3 regions of the Chitinophaga sancti genome follow, and region 1 is predicted to be linked to each of the others. Evidence: riboswitches for the same ligand, from Rfam matches in the RefSeq annotation. Region 1 holds a riboswitch; each other region holds the start of a gene.
The links. Region 1 has a riboswitch for cobalamin ahead of SIO70_RS16215 (TonB-dependent receptor). Riboswitches for the same ligand answer to the same signal wherever they lie in the genome.
Positions count from the first base shown of each region.

Region 1 (4,706 bases):
ACTCAGTGCGAACCCCAGGTACCGGTGTATGAGCAATACTGCTTTGAACTTCATCTTATAAAGCATACTTCAGTGTCAGCAAATAATTGCGGGTTGCACCCGGGTAAAACTGGTTGGAATAAATGGCGTTTGCAAAGTATTTCTCATTCGCCAGATTATTTACATTCAGGCGCACTCCTACCTTGCCAAACTGGTAACCCAGTGCGGCATCGATGGTGGTGTAAGCATGTAATACATAGGTGTTGGCACTGTTGGTATAGGTATCGCTCATATAGTTGGCACCAGCACCAACGCCCCAGCGTTTCAGCTGATAGTTCGCCCACAGGTTCGCCATATGTTTAGGTGCCAGTGCTACGATATTGCCAGCTACGCTATTGGTCAGCGACTTGTCAGCATAAGGGAGGTATTTGGCAAGGGTGAAGGTATAACCGGCATTCACGTCCAGTCCTGCCAGCGGACTACCTTGCAATTCAATTTCGTATCCTTTTGACTCCGCCGCACCAACACGTTTGTAACCACCGCCGGCAATGCTTTCTACCTGATTGTTCTTTCTCATATAGTAAAGGGAACCATTCACAGACCAGTTATGGGTAATGTCATAACGGGTACCTACTTCCCCCTGGTAACCATCTTCCGGTTCGAAGGTCTCGCCATTGTTGGCAATCCTTCTGCTTGGCTTGAAGTAAGTAGAGTAGGAGCCATAGACAGACCATTCTTTCAATGGCTGATACACCAGGCCTGCACGGTAGGTGAGTGCCGCGGTAGGGATCTTTGTCTCCGCACCTCTCTCCGTTACATTCCTGTTTTTATCGACCTTGTTGGTGAAATAAGTACCCCGGAAGATATCGTAACGTAGGCCAACAAGACCTTTCAGTTTGTCGGAAAGTTTTATCCACTCCTGTACATACAGCCCATGAACGGTTTCTTCTGAAGCCTTGTACTGGTAAGGCGTGTAACTGATATACCCCTGATTTAAGATAGGATCCTGTACAGCAACAGTGGCGTACAGACCATCTCCATATATGTTGGCACTATACGTTTTGCGATCTAAATTACTGTAAGAGTAGCCTACGAGGATTTTATGTTCAATGTGACCGGTATGCACGTTGTAAGTCAGTTCCAGCTGATTTTGCAATGGCCTGGTCAGGTGATTGAAATACAGTGGAGAAGTACGTGTCAGTGAGTCGAGTGACTCATTGAAGGTCAGTTCTTCAGTAGATAAATAATCGATATTATCATTGGAATAGGAGAGCTGATCAGAGAGCACCAAAGCATCGCTGAACTGGTGAGTATAACGCAGTTGATAGCTGGTAGTGGTGTTCTTCAGAAAATCGGCCGGGTCGTTGTAACGGGTATTTACATTTATACCGGGAGCAGGTTTGCTACCTGTCAGCATAGGGATACCGGCGTCAGTAGCGTAATGATCCTTGTTGGCACCAACGGTGAAGTAGAAGTTATCGCGTGCAGTAGGTGTGTATTCCAATGCGAGGTATGCATTGTTGGTATTCACAGCGGCATTGCGATAACCATCAGTAGCAGATAATCCTGCATCAACGCGGTAGAAGAGGTTTTTGCTCAGCGCACCACCGGCACCTACGCGCATTCTGCGGGTATTAAAGCTACCATAGGAGGCGGAGAAGTCCGCTTTTTGCTCCGTAGTAGGGCGTTTGCGCACCATGTTGATAATGCCGCCTAATGCAGAGTGACCGAAAAGTACAGAGGCGGGACCTTTCAGCACTTCAATCCTTTCAATATTCGCGAGATTGGTGCTGGGCGCACTGGTGCTGATGTTGTGACGTTCATCTCTGACACCGTCTACCAGCAATACAAAGTTGTTGAAACCACGGATGGTGAAGTGCTGAAAACCGCCGTAGGTGTTGTTTGCACGTACCCCGGTCACGTTTTTCATAGCTTCGCCCAGGTCGTCAGTGCCTCTTTGTTCGATGGTTCTGGAAGATACAGCAGTCGTAGTCAATGGGAGATCCCGGATAGGGACATTGATCTTGTTGATGCTGGAACGTTGGGCATGATTGATGGTGACTTCAGCTAATTGTTTGACAGTAGTGTCAGCAACAGATTGTGCCTGCATGGTGGCGGCGGACAGTGTACATGACAGCAGAATACCGGCGAAGGTGAATGTAGATGTTTGCATTGATAGAGTTGATGAAGAAATAATAATTCTCCTTGACTTTACCATGCTTTTGTGGGGAAGGAATGGAGGTGTGGTATAAGCACACGATGGTCCGTAAGTGAATACACTCCGGATTTAAAACTCCAAACCTTGACGTTGCTTCAGTCCACGAAAGCATTGCCAGCGTAAAAAAGGCAGGTCTCCTGACTTGTAACATTGCTGCCGTCCTTCCCGATCATATCGATCAGTGGACATTGGTGGCAGCAACTGTGATTGTTACTTACAGTTGCGGGACAGTTCGTGATTTTCACACGATTCCCTATTAATCTGCTGTTAAACAGAACCTTTTTTAGGTGGGGGAAAGAAAAGAACTTAAAAACGTGGGCGAAGATAGGGATTTGATTTAAAATGGGAAGGTGTTTTTAATGGAGTCTATTGTTTGGGAAGAATAACCGTTTAAAGGGATTATTGTTTTTTAGTAAAGTTCGTTTGAAAAAAAACTCATTTGAGAAGGAAATATTACCCCATTTTTCAGGGGTAATACTATTATTTTTTTGTGGCAGCGTCAAATACACGGCAGAAATTACCTCCGCCTATTTTGCCTATTTCTTCTTCATTAAAACCTGTTTTTAGCAGTGCATCCACTACTGCGTAGTAGAAGCCTACATTTTGATCAGCCCATGCAAGATTGGTGCGTTCGCCGACGCGGGGTTTTTGAGGGCCATTTTCTTTAGGTTTGTTTTGCTCACCTTCCGGACCACCTTTATGCTCACCACCCGGTCCTCCGCCAAATCCAGATTGGGCACCCGGCTTGTGATACGGAGGCGTCATCTTCGTATCCGTACCAATACACACATGATCTACACCTACAATATCCACCAATGCCCTGATATTCTGTGCATACTCCAACGGGGTATCCGCCAGATGCGTCCACACGCCAATCACTCCACCTGCATCTGCCACTACTTTCGCATTCTCCCTGCTGATGAGCCTTTTGTACATCATCTTCGCCATCCCGGGATTATTCCCCAGCTGTGTATTCAACCCTGTATGAGAAATAAACACCGGTTGTGCAGCCACCTTCAATGCCATTGCCACCGTATTCCCATCGCAATGTGCGAGGTCCACCAGTATACCTAGCCTGTTACATTCCCTGATCACATCTGCACCAAACGTAGTTAGTCCTCCAAATGCAGGTTCATTCGTATACACATCCCCCAAAGGCACTGATGCATCGCTGTCGTGTAATAAAGTAAGATGACGTAACCCGCGTTTATAACCTATTTCCACTCTTTCCACCTTTCCTTCCAACCAGTGTGCGCCTTCAACAGACTGAATCACAATTGGCTGTTTTTTCTTCTTTGCTTTGCGCAGATCTTCCATGTTCAGGGCCCGTTTCATCTTGTTTTTAGCCAGTTCAGCATCCATTGCTGTCAGGCCATTCAGGAAACGATCATAGGCTTCTCCGTTGGGATCTAATTTCTTGTAGTCAACCGCAAAGGTCATGCAAATGGCTGATAAACCAGAGCGTTTCATCTCTCCTGCCAGGTCAACATCGGGCCCAGGAATATCTTCTTTGGTCAAAGGAACGTCTACGTGATTATGTGTATCAATTCCGTAAGTAGCTGCTACGATAGCTGCTACACGTGGGTCTATGTCACTGATAGCCCATGATGATAAGGGGTTTAGCATCATTGCTGCCCCTGTGCCGGATATGGCGGTTAGGAACTCCCGCCTGGACCATGCTGATAGAGATTTCATTGTCATTGCCAGTTAAGGGGACTAATTTATAGAAAAGGGGGTAGGTTAAAATGTTAAAACAGAAGACCGGAAAATGCCTTATTTTACTGGTATTCCCATAATTATTCAGGATGTGAAATGCGGATACTTTCCAAACTTTTATGTGTATAATTTAATCATGGATGGTTTTCGAAGTCAGGATATGGGGAGTTTTTCTTTCGAAAGATGCCGTATTCAATTTAATCATTCATCCCTTTCCCCGCCAGAATCTGCGGAATATATTTCTCTATCCTTGCTTCCCGCGTTTTAGATTGTTTAGCCCCTGAAAAGAAAAACACATATGCTTTTTGTCTGCCGGGAGTGAGTGCCTCAAATGCTTTTTTTAATTTCGGTTGTTTATGAAATTGTTGCTGCAACTCTTCAGGAATATTAACCGGCGTCTTCTTTGTATCCACTTTCAACCCTGCTTTCTCTACTTCTATAGCTTCGTAAATACAAGCCTTTAGAATAGCTGCTACCTGCGTGATCTCTTTTACATTCGTAAATCGTGCCTGCCGGCCTACCTGTGTATTCTCGCCAGTTTTTACAAGGATACCATCAGGATCGGTGAGCAATGCCCCCTTGAAAAAGAGGAGTGCGCAATAGTCTTTAAACCCCTGTATGATCACGATGTTTTTACCTTCGTAATCAAAGCAGGGCTTACCCCACTTAGTGGCTTCATTGAGGCCACAATCCTGTATGATCTTTCTCAGTTTTTCAGTTTCCTTTTCCCACATCATTGGTTATAATATTTTAAAGCTAAAATAGCTCCAATCAGTTATAATGTAAATATAGT
Region 1 covers NZ_CP139247.1:3,930,565-3,935,270, forward strand. The annotation lists gene SIO70_RS16210 (PepSY domain-containing protein) at 1-54, opposite strand, end outside; gene SIO70_RS16215 (TonB-dependent receptor) at 56-2,152, opposite strand; cobalamin riboswitch at 2,307-2,494, opposite strand; gene SIO70_RS16220 (dipeptidase) at 2,678-3,892, opposite strand; gene SIO70_RS16225 (YdeI/OmpD-associated family protein) at 4,111-4,650, opposite strand; gene SIO70_RS16230 (alpha/beta hydrolase-fold protein) at 4,689-4,706, opposite strand, start outside.

Region 2 (4,706 bases), 1.3 Mb from region 1:
AACAAACGATCTGTGCACCTTTGGATGCGGCAACTTTTACCTGCTCAATGGCTTTGGCAAGGTTTTCCGCCTTATTGGCCGTACAAGTCATTTGCACAAAACCTACTTTGACTTTTGACATTTACCAGTGTTTAAATTTGAAAAAGAAGGGGCAAATTTACTGAATTTTAAGGAGAAACCGCTAGCCTGCGACTGTATGAAAGAAATTCTTAGAAGAAACTAAAGCCCACATACCAGCCAAACCAATAACGTAGGTTGTCATTAAATTTAAATGCCCCATACGGTCCCGGCACCCTGGTCTTATATCCTCCCACATTTGCATCCTTACTACTAAAATATAATGTAAACGCAGGCCCGATAAAGATCCTTGCGTTTTTACCTATTTCCTTATTCCACGACGTCTGCAACCGTGCCATCGTACCCATCGTCTCCCAACTCCCCAGGTACAAATTCTGCTCCGTTATCTCTACACTATAATCTTTATAAGACTTTCCAATACCATACCCAAAACTATACGCCTTCGACCCCTCCATAAAACTCGCTCCTCCTATAATCAGGCTGTACAGATTTTTATTCCCTGACTTAAACGCCAGGTTGAACGGCAACAGCTCTGTATTATACACCAACAGCTGATGATAACCCCTGCGCACAATACTAATCACACCAATACTATACCCGTCAGACGAATCTGCATAATTTACCACACCCACCTGCACGCCTTTCAATACCCGCGTAACGTTGATGAACCCTGCTACCTGCACCCCCTCAGTAGTATCAGCCGCATTTACAACACCAGCCGCCTGTACCCCCTTTAGCATTTCTGCTATATTGAACACGCCAGCTGCCTGCACTCCCTGAATGGTCGCTGTGTTCATATTTCCAACCCCCGCCATCATCACACCATAACTATTCTTTCTATAAATATTTACGATGCCTGAAGCGCCTAATCCCCGGGTTTCGCCATTCGCTCCATTATAAGTAGTTGCGAGCTGTACCCCGACAAATCCCTTTGCTGTAATATTACTGATCCCCGCTGCCTGCAATCCCTTTACCGAATCAATGACCTGATTATGCAAACCTGCTATCTGTACACCTTCCATTTTACCTCCCACCAGGTTAAAAAGGGAGGCAAACTGGGCAAATCTCACATCTTTCTGGTCTATATTAAAAGCTCCGGATATTTCGACCCCATTTAACCCGGCCGTATACCCCCCAATAAAATTCAACGATATTTTATTGACCACCTGGGAACTCAATTTACCATGTGTACCCAACCCGGGTAATAAAGAGGTCTGATAAGGCTGATCTGCAAAGAACTTACTTAAGTTCAAAGCCTGCATACGCTGTTTGGAACTTAAAAACACTTTTCCAAACCACGTATCACTCACCCTCGAATACTGGTTCACATCCACTATACCCAACGTGATGGGGGCCGCAGGCTTGATACTCGCACTGATCTCCTGATCATACCCGCCCGCCAGTATCATAATAGTATCTCTATATAATTCCTTACTCACCGTCAGCATCACAGGCATTGGCCGTTCTTTCTCCCTGAGCCGCAACCGGTAATACCCCTGATCGTTTGTCATGGTCGAGATCAACTGCACCCCTTCATACACACTCGCATTATTCAGTGGCGCCCCATTACTGCCATCCGTAATATGTCCGCTCACATAGAACCACTTCTCCTTACCCGGCTGCAGCATCAACTGGTTGCCCACATCCTTATATACAACACTGCCCTGGAACAACTGGTCCAGTACCTGCTTCACAGTCCTGTTATTGGCGCGTACCGACACAAGACTATCAGCATGCACCATTTCCCGTACATAAGAAAAATGAAAATTACCCTGAATTTCTATGGCATCAAGTACAGAAGATATCGGCTGGCGGGTCATGGTGACTGATACAGTCTTACTCAGGTTCCCCTGGGCATAGCTACCTATAACGCCGCAAAGCAGGACCACAAACAGAAAAAGTTGTCTCAGCAAAACGGTTTATTTAAAAATTTGCGGCAAGATAGGCGAAAAAACGTTTCAATTTGGTTATTCCACACCCATAGTGTAGGTTTGTGCCGCATTTGGTGCCTGTCACTAGATAGGCTTAAAAGGGAATCCGGTGCAAAACCGGAGCTATCCCCGTAGCTGTAACCTGGGTATTATTTCCGGTTCTACTCTTTGCCACTGTCCACCATGGATGGGAAGGCCGCCGGAAAATCAGGGAGCCAGAAGACCTGCCACGATGCAATAGATCCATTCAGCGCTTTCGGGTGAAAAGCTTCGGGATATACAATGATATTACGCTTATCATGCTGAATGATCTATTCCGTCGGGAACCTTTCAACTATTACAATTATTAAAACAGCATGCAAAGAAAATTACACACGCTCCTGTTAGCATTCGCCGTATTCTTCATAGTCTCTTGTAAAAAGGATGACAATACTTCAGTTATCTCCAAAGGCACTTATGACAATGGTTATTTCATTGTAAATGAAGGTTACTTCGGCTCCAAAGGAGGAGACCTGAGCTTCCGCAGCTATAATACGGATACCCTTTCGCAGGACAATTACCTGAAAGTGAACCCATCCAGCCCGCTGGCAACTACCTCCACCACCCTGGAATATGGTACCATCTATAATGGAAAACTTTACCTGGTAACCAACTATGGCGGTCCACTGGTAGCAGCTGATGAGTATTCCCTGAAAGAAAGCGCCAGGAATGCAAGTCTGCCGGCCAGCGGTCATGCATTCATCGGTATTGACAATAGCAATGGTCTGCTCAGTACTGACGATGGTATCTATCCGGTTACCTTATCTTCCCTGAGCCTGGGTACCAAAATCACGGGTGTAAGTGGCAGCGTTAGCGATATGCTCAAATCAGGCAGCTATGTATTTGCATTAACTGCTAACGACGGTATCGTAGCATTGAATACCAGCGACTACTCTATAGCAAAAAATTTAGGAACTGCCATAGCTGGTTTTGCACAGGGTAAAGATGGCTACATATATGCTGCACAAACAAATGCCCTGCTCAAAATCGATCCGTCTACACTGAAGGTCGATACAATCACCACCTCCTTTAATGTTCGCTATAACGAATGGGTATTCACCAGCAGCTCTATCGTCGCTTCTACCCAGGAAAATGCAGTCTATGTACTGAGCGATGACCAGAAGGTATACCGCTATGTATCCGGCAACAACAGCTCACTGAGCAGCGCTTATATCACCCTGCCAACTGACCACTACTTTTATGGTAAAGGTATTGGTTACGACGCTGCGAAAAATACCCTGGTACTGACCACTACAGGAGGATTCTATGGTGACCCTGACAATACGCTTTATACTTACAGCGCCGCAGACGCCACTTTAAAATCTGCAATTTCCTACACGGACAATTTATATCCAGCCATGGTCGTGTTCCATTAATATGAAGGCAACCAGTTTTATAATAAGCTTCATTTTGCTGTGCCTGCATTTACAGGCACAGCAAAATGATACGACTCATACCTTACAGACAATTACGATCTTCTCTGCCAAACCCGGTGCGATTACGCCCGTTCAATCCCTCAGTGGCAAGGCACTTGAAAAAATGAATAGCCTCTCCGTGGCAGATGCTGCCCGGTTCTTCTCTGGTGTTCAGATCAAGGATTACGGTGGCGTAGGCGGCCTCAAAACGCTCAATGTACACAGCATGGGTACCAACCAGCTGGGTGTATTTTATGACGGCATTCAACTAAGCAATGCTCAAAACGGCACAGTAGACCTGGGCCGGTTTTCCCTTGACAATATTGAACAAATAGAGCTCTACAACGCCCAGAAAAGCGTCATCTTCCAACCTGCAAAAGGATTTGCTTCAGCAGCCGCGATGTATTTACAATCCAAAAAACCTGTCTTTCAGGGTGCGGAAACCCTGCATGGTAAAGCAGGCTTTAAAACCGGAAGTTTTGGATTGATCAATCCCTCCCTGAGAATAGAAAAGAAACTGTCAAATAACATAGCAGCTGTTGTCAGCTCAGAATGGACCCATGCAGACGGACAATACAAATTCCGTTATCGCTATAATGATTATGACACCACTGCCGTACGAAAGAATGGAGACATCGATGCCTGGCGCTTAGAAGCAGGGGTATATGGCAATGGCAAAGACAGCAGCAACTGGCACGTACAGGGGTATTATTATAACTCCGCCCGTGGCCTGCCAGGCCCAATCGTGAAAGGACATTTCGAAAACGGACAGCGTCAGTGGGATCGAAATGCATTTATACAGGGAGGCTATAACCAAAAATATGGCAGGTACAGCATGCAGTTGAACGGCAAGTATATGCTGGATTATGTACGCTATCTCGATACTACGATTGTAACTACGACAGGGCCGCTTATGAACCGGTTCCGCCAGCATGAATATTATTTGTCTTCGGCCAATCAATACCGTATCAAAGACTGGTGGGATGTTGCGCTCTCTGCCGACTTCCAGGTGAACCAGATGACCGCTGTGAATCTTGATCGCTTCGCTATTCCTACCAGGGTCACCACGTTGGTAGCTGGTGCTACTCAATTACATGTTAACAGGATCGATCTGCAGGGAAGTGTATTGGCGAGTATCATCAATGAAAGTACAAAGCTCTACACCAGCGGTGGCAATAGAAGAGCATATACGCCCACTGTCATTGCCTCCTGGCAACCGTTGGCAGATCCATCTTTGAGGATC
Region 2 covers NZ_CP139247.1:5,189,442-5,194,147, reverse strand. The annotation lists gene SIO70_RS21165 (carbon-nitrogen hydrolase) at 1-121, opposite strand, end outside; gene SIO70_RS21160 (hypothetical protein) at 210-1,991, opposite strand; cobalamin riboswitch at 2,065-2,256, shown strand; gene SIO70_RS21155 (DUF5074 domain-containing protein) at 2,366-3,424, shown strand; gene SIO70_RS21150 (TonB-dependent receptor) at 3,426-4,706, shown strand, end outside.
Region 2: another riboswitch for cobalamin. It lies ahead of SIO70_RS21155 (DUF5074 domain-containing protein); the one in region 1 lies ahead of SIO70_RS16215 (TonB-dependent receptor).

Region 3 (4,706 bases), 1.5 Mb from region 1:
TCACATTGATAGGGGCATCCCCGTTTTCCACGTCCTTTTTGCCAGCCAGGAAGCGCGCCGGCATACGGTCGTACCCGATCAAGCCTCCTAGTCTAAGTATGGTAGTAGTAAATTTCGCTTGTGAAAGGAGCAGGTTCTCTGCATGCAACAGGGCTTGTCCGCTACCTTTGGTAGGGGGTACGCTATCTTTTTCCGTTATTTCCCTGTTCAGGTCAGGGTATACGGAGGTGGAGCTGATAAACAGCACGTGCCTGACGGGGCTTGGCTCAATTGCCTGAATCAGTAAGGCAATCTGGGCAGGGTGATAAGTGGTAATATCCGGCCTGCGACCGGGGGGAAAATTGATGATCAGGATATCGCTATCCAGGAATCCCGGCAGGTCATTACAATCAATGGCCTGGTCGGTGATGGTGACCTTGTAGGGGAGTACCCCTTTTTCAGACAGCGTTTCCAGCTTTTCTTCACTGGTCACAGACCCCTTAACCTGGTATCCCTGCTGAACAAAAAGTTCGGCTAATGGTAAGCCGAGCCAGCCACAGCCCAGGATGCTGATGGATCTGTTCTTTGTATATTCATTCTGTTCCATTGCCTGATTTACTGAATTTGTGCCTCAAATATAAATCAGCATACAATGAAATGATGATACTTATGAAAATTATTCCCACAATATTGTTCTGCGTGTCGCTCAATTCCAGGGAAGTATTCCATGTACTGAGTATTTTGTAGATGGGAATAGCGAAACACATGATTGTGATCAGTACATTCAATTTGAACCGGTGGTTCTGGATCTTCTTCTGGTCAAAGGTCTTGAGTAGTTTGCTGAGCAGCATGGAATCGCAGGTGCCCGTAAGGATTAATCCTATAGAAAATACAACGCCACCGAGGATCGCGTAGATCCATTGGTTTGATACTGCTACAGCATAGCCAAAGGCTGCAATCTGCGAAGAGGTATCGAAGATGAATCCGAAGATGATGCCTGTGAGTATTACAGTAAAAGGATTCAGGCTTTTGTTGAATGCATCCGGGATTAATTTCTGTCGGATACCGGTCATTTGTACCTGACCTCTCTTCAAATAGATCAGGTTCGAAATACCCATAAATAACAACATCAGCGAGGCAGTCCATTCTACTACGATATCCAGCAGTGGCGGGATATTGAAATTGTTCTTCAGTATACAAAGGAACAATGCGATGGCGGTGACCATAATACCATGTCCAAATGTAAAGAGGGTACCTACCCATTTGCTCCACATACTTTTGTTCATGTGGAGTCGGTAAGTATAACCATCGATCACAGTAATGTGGTCCGGGTCCAGTCCATGGCGAAGGCCAAGAACGGCCAATACGATAAATCCTGAAATATTGGTTCCCATGATTTTAAAAATATACGCTCAAACTTCCTTTATGAAAAGGGCGTGCCTGGTGTGATGTGATTCAACATTTTCGTAGATGGCGATGCAGTGGTTTATTCTGCTTTCGCGGTGCTAAACTTTACAGGCTGTAATTCCATGGCATCTGCTTCCGGAAAGCAGAGTTGGGGTTTCAGTAAAGTATTTTGTAAGAGGTGCTGAGTTACAATATCACGCGCAACCTCTGGGTTTACGCTACCATACCAGGCTCCTTCGGGGTGAATGAATACAATAGGTCCGCTGGTACATTGCCCCATACATTTGGTGCGTATGGTATGAATTTCGTCATCCATGCCATGTTTGGTGAGGTGTGCCCTCAAAGCTAAAGTGTTTTCGTCTGCACCGCCTTTAGCACAGGTTCCACCATTGCAAATAAAAACCATCTTCTGAACCCTGGTCAGATCTTTAATAGCCATACCTTTAAAACATTTAATGCAGTTAATTACCCGTTAACGATTAAACAAGCAGACAGGAGAAAAGGCGGCAGGAGCAAACACTGCGTAAGTTGTTTGCCATCCCTGTACTTTTTTCCCGAAAGCATTGGATAAGTAGTTATAGTTTTTGGCAGGTCTTCTGACTTGTTCCACTTTTAACGCCTTCCCGTTCCGGTTGGAACAGTGGCTTTGCAGATGTTAAAAGCGATTGATGGAACTTACAGCAGCGGGAACTGTTCCGGATTTACACCGGATTCCCTTTTAATTTTATCAGCCTGGGAGGCAGATAAAAACCATAAACCGGGGTAAAAGTAGTAAATAAAATTAACTTTGCGGAAGTTAAGAACAATAAACCCACCCTATGAAGTATGACTATATGAATAGTGGAGGGATGAGTGAGGTAACGGATGCGTTAGATTTGTTGGGGGATAACAAATTGGTCTTTGGTACAGGTTTCAGTGTGCCCATTTATTATTTTGAATACAATGCATGCAATAATACTATCAGTACCACCACCACGAAAGTTACTGCGTGATTTATAAACATCACTTTTCGTAACTCTTCATGTTGAATTTCCCGCTGGTACTCACCGATATAAGGCTTCTCTACCACCACACCATGATACACATTCGGGCCGCCGAACCTGCAATTCATAATCCCTGCCAGCGCCGACTCCGGGTAACCTGAATTTGGACTGGCGTGCTGATGGCCGAATTTAAATATATACTGCCATCCCCGTTTACTGAAGGAGACCAGCACCATCAAAAACGCCGTCACCCTCGCGGGGATATAGTTTGCCACATCATCCAGTCTGGCGGCAAACCGCCCAAAATATAAATAGCGCTCGCTTTTATATCCAATCATAGAATCCAGGGTATTGATCATCTTATACAGCATCATAGCCGGTACACCACCTACTGCATAAAAGAGCAGGGGGGCAATTACCCCATCACTTAGGTTCTCTGACAAGGTCTCCAATACCGCAATCCGGACCTGGTTCTCCTGCAGCTTTAAAGTATCCCTCCCTACGATCCAGGAAAGACGTTTTCTGCCCGCTTCCAGCCCCTGATGGTATAAAGCATCATAAACAGCTGCGCCCTCCTGTAAAAGGCTCTTATTGGCCAAACCGTAAAAAACAAAAATACTGTTGAAAATATACCTTGCCCAAAGCGGAAGAATTTCCTGCATGTAATAGAAGAAAGCATACACCCCGAGGCACAATACCACGGTTAATATAGCTCCTTTCAGAAAACGTTTGTATCCATTATTGAGTTTCTTTTCACCGAATGTGATCAGGTTCCCAAATAACCGCACCGGATGGGGCAACCACCGTGGGTCGCCCAGCAGCAAATCTAACACATACCCCACCACCAAAGGAATCCATATTATTTTTCCATCCATGCATTGATGCCTTTAATCAATAAAGCATTTTTCTCTGGCGTCTGTGTCGCCACCCTGAAATGTTTCGGACTTAGACTTTTGAAATTGCTGGCATCCCTGATGAGTAAACTATGTTCCTCTACCAGATATGCCTTTAAATCAGCAGCAGTACCATTTATTAACTCACATAAAAAGAAGTTCGTCCGGGTAGGCATCACATTCACATGAATACTCAATGCTGCCATTAAGTTAGCCGTATCCTGCAATAAATCTACTGCATTAAATGTCAGCTGTTCTTTATTCGCCACGATATACAAGCCCGCTTCAATGGCCAGTGCATTCACAGACCATGGCATTTTGGAGAATGTAATTTTAGCAATCGTATCCCTGCTACTTAATAAATACCCTAGCCTCAAACCTGGTATTGCATAAGTTTTGGTGAGTGATTTGATGATAATTAAATTCGGTAAGTCATGCAGTGAGGTAACCAGGGATTTTCTTTCATGGGTAAAGTCTACATATGCTTCATCGATCACAAACGTCACTGTAGTATTGCTTAGCAACAATGCCTGTAGAAATTCAACTGATAACAACGCCCCGGTAGGATTATTAGGATTACCTAAGAATACCAGCGCTGTCGTAAAGATAGTATCCTGTTGCAGAGAAGACCATTCAAGATGCGATACTGAAATATCATTCACCCTGCAGGCATCTTCATACTCTGCAAATGCAGGAATGACAACCGTAGCCGACTGGCCTCTCCATGCATGGGCTACCAGGTAAAAAGCTTCTGTTGCGCCATTGGTGGCTAAGACCTGTGATGGCGTAATCTCATGCCATTGGGCCAATGCCTCCTGCAAACTTTGTGCGTTTGCCTGCGGATAATTTTTTAATCTGAAAAGCTGCGTGCTCAGGTGTTGTACCAAACCAATGGAAAGTCCTTTGTAATAAACGTTAGAACTAAAGTCAGCAAGAATTTCCCGGGAATACAGATACCTGTCATCTCCATGACCTAATATCATTGTTCACTTTTTAATTGACTGTAAATGTAGGCAATATCGACATGTTCGCGCAGATGTTGTGCCAGTTTATCGTACTGCTCGTGTTTATAATTGTTGTAATCGAAAGGGGCGGAAGCTTCCAGGCTGAAGGGAGAAAGCAGGTCGTCCACGACTACAGGGTTATCCAAAATGCCATGTACATACGTGCCCCAGCAGCGGTCGTTCAATAAATACCCATCACCGTGGCCATGGAGCATTGTATTCAATGGGGTGCTGCTGGCGGTAATCCCCATATGAATCTCATATCCTTCACAGGTAGCAGCACTATTTTTATATTGAAAGGTACATTGCTGCGTGGTCTTTACTTCTGTAAGTACTGTTGTAACCGGCAGCAACCCCAGCCCGGGCATAAAGGAAACAGTGCCTTCCACACCCGCAGGATCTTCCACACTCTGCCCCATCATCTGGTAACCACCACAGAT
Region 3 covers NZ_CP139247.1:5,450,148-5,454,853, reverse strand. The annotation lists gene SIO70_RS22120 (SDR family oxidoreductase) at 1-586, opposite strand, end outside; gene SIO70_RS22115 (NAD+ synthetase) at 573-1,373, opposite strand; gene SIO70_RS22110 ((2Fe-2S) ferredoxin domain-containing protein) at 1,466-1,825, opposite strand; cobalamin riboswitch at 1,955-2,156, opposite strand; gene cbiB (adenosylcobinamide-phosphate synthase CbiB) at 2,315-3,244, opposite strand; gene SIO70_RS22100 (aminotransferase class I/II-fold pyridoxal phosphate-dependent enzyme) at 3,229-4,245, opposite strand; gene SIO70_RS22095 (cobyric acid synthase) at 4,242-4,706, opposite strand, start outside.
Region 3: another riboswitch for cobalamin. It lies ahead of SIO70_RS22110 ((2Fe-2S) ferredoxin domain-containing protein); the one in region 1 lies ahead of SIO70_RS16215 (TonB-dependent receptor).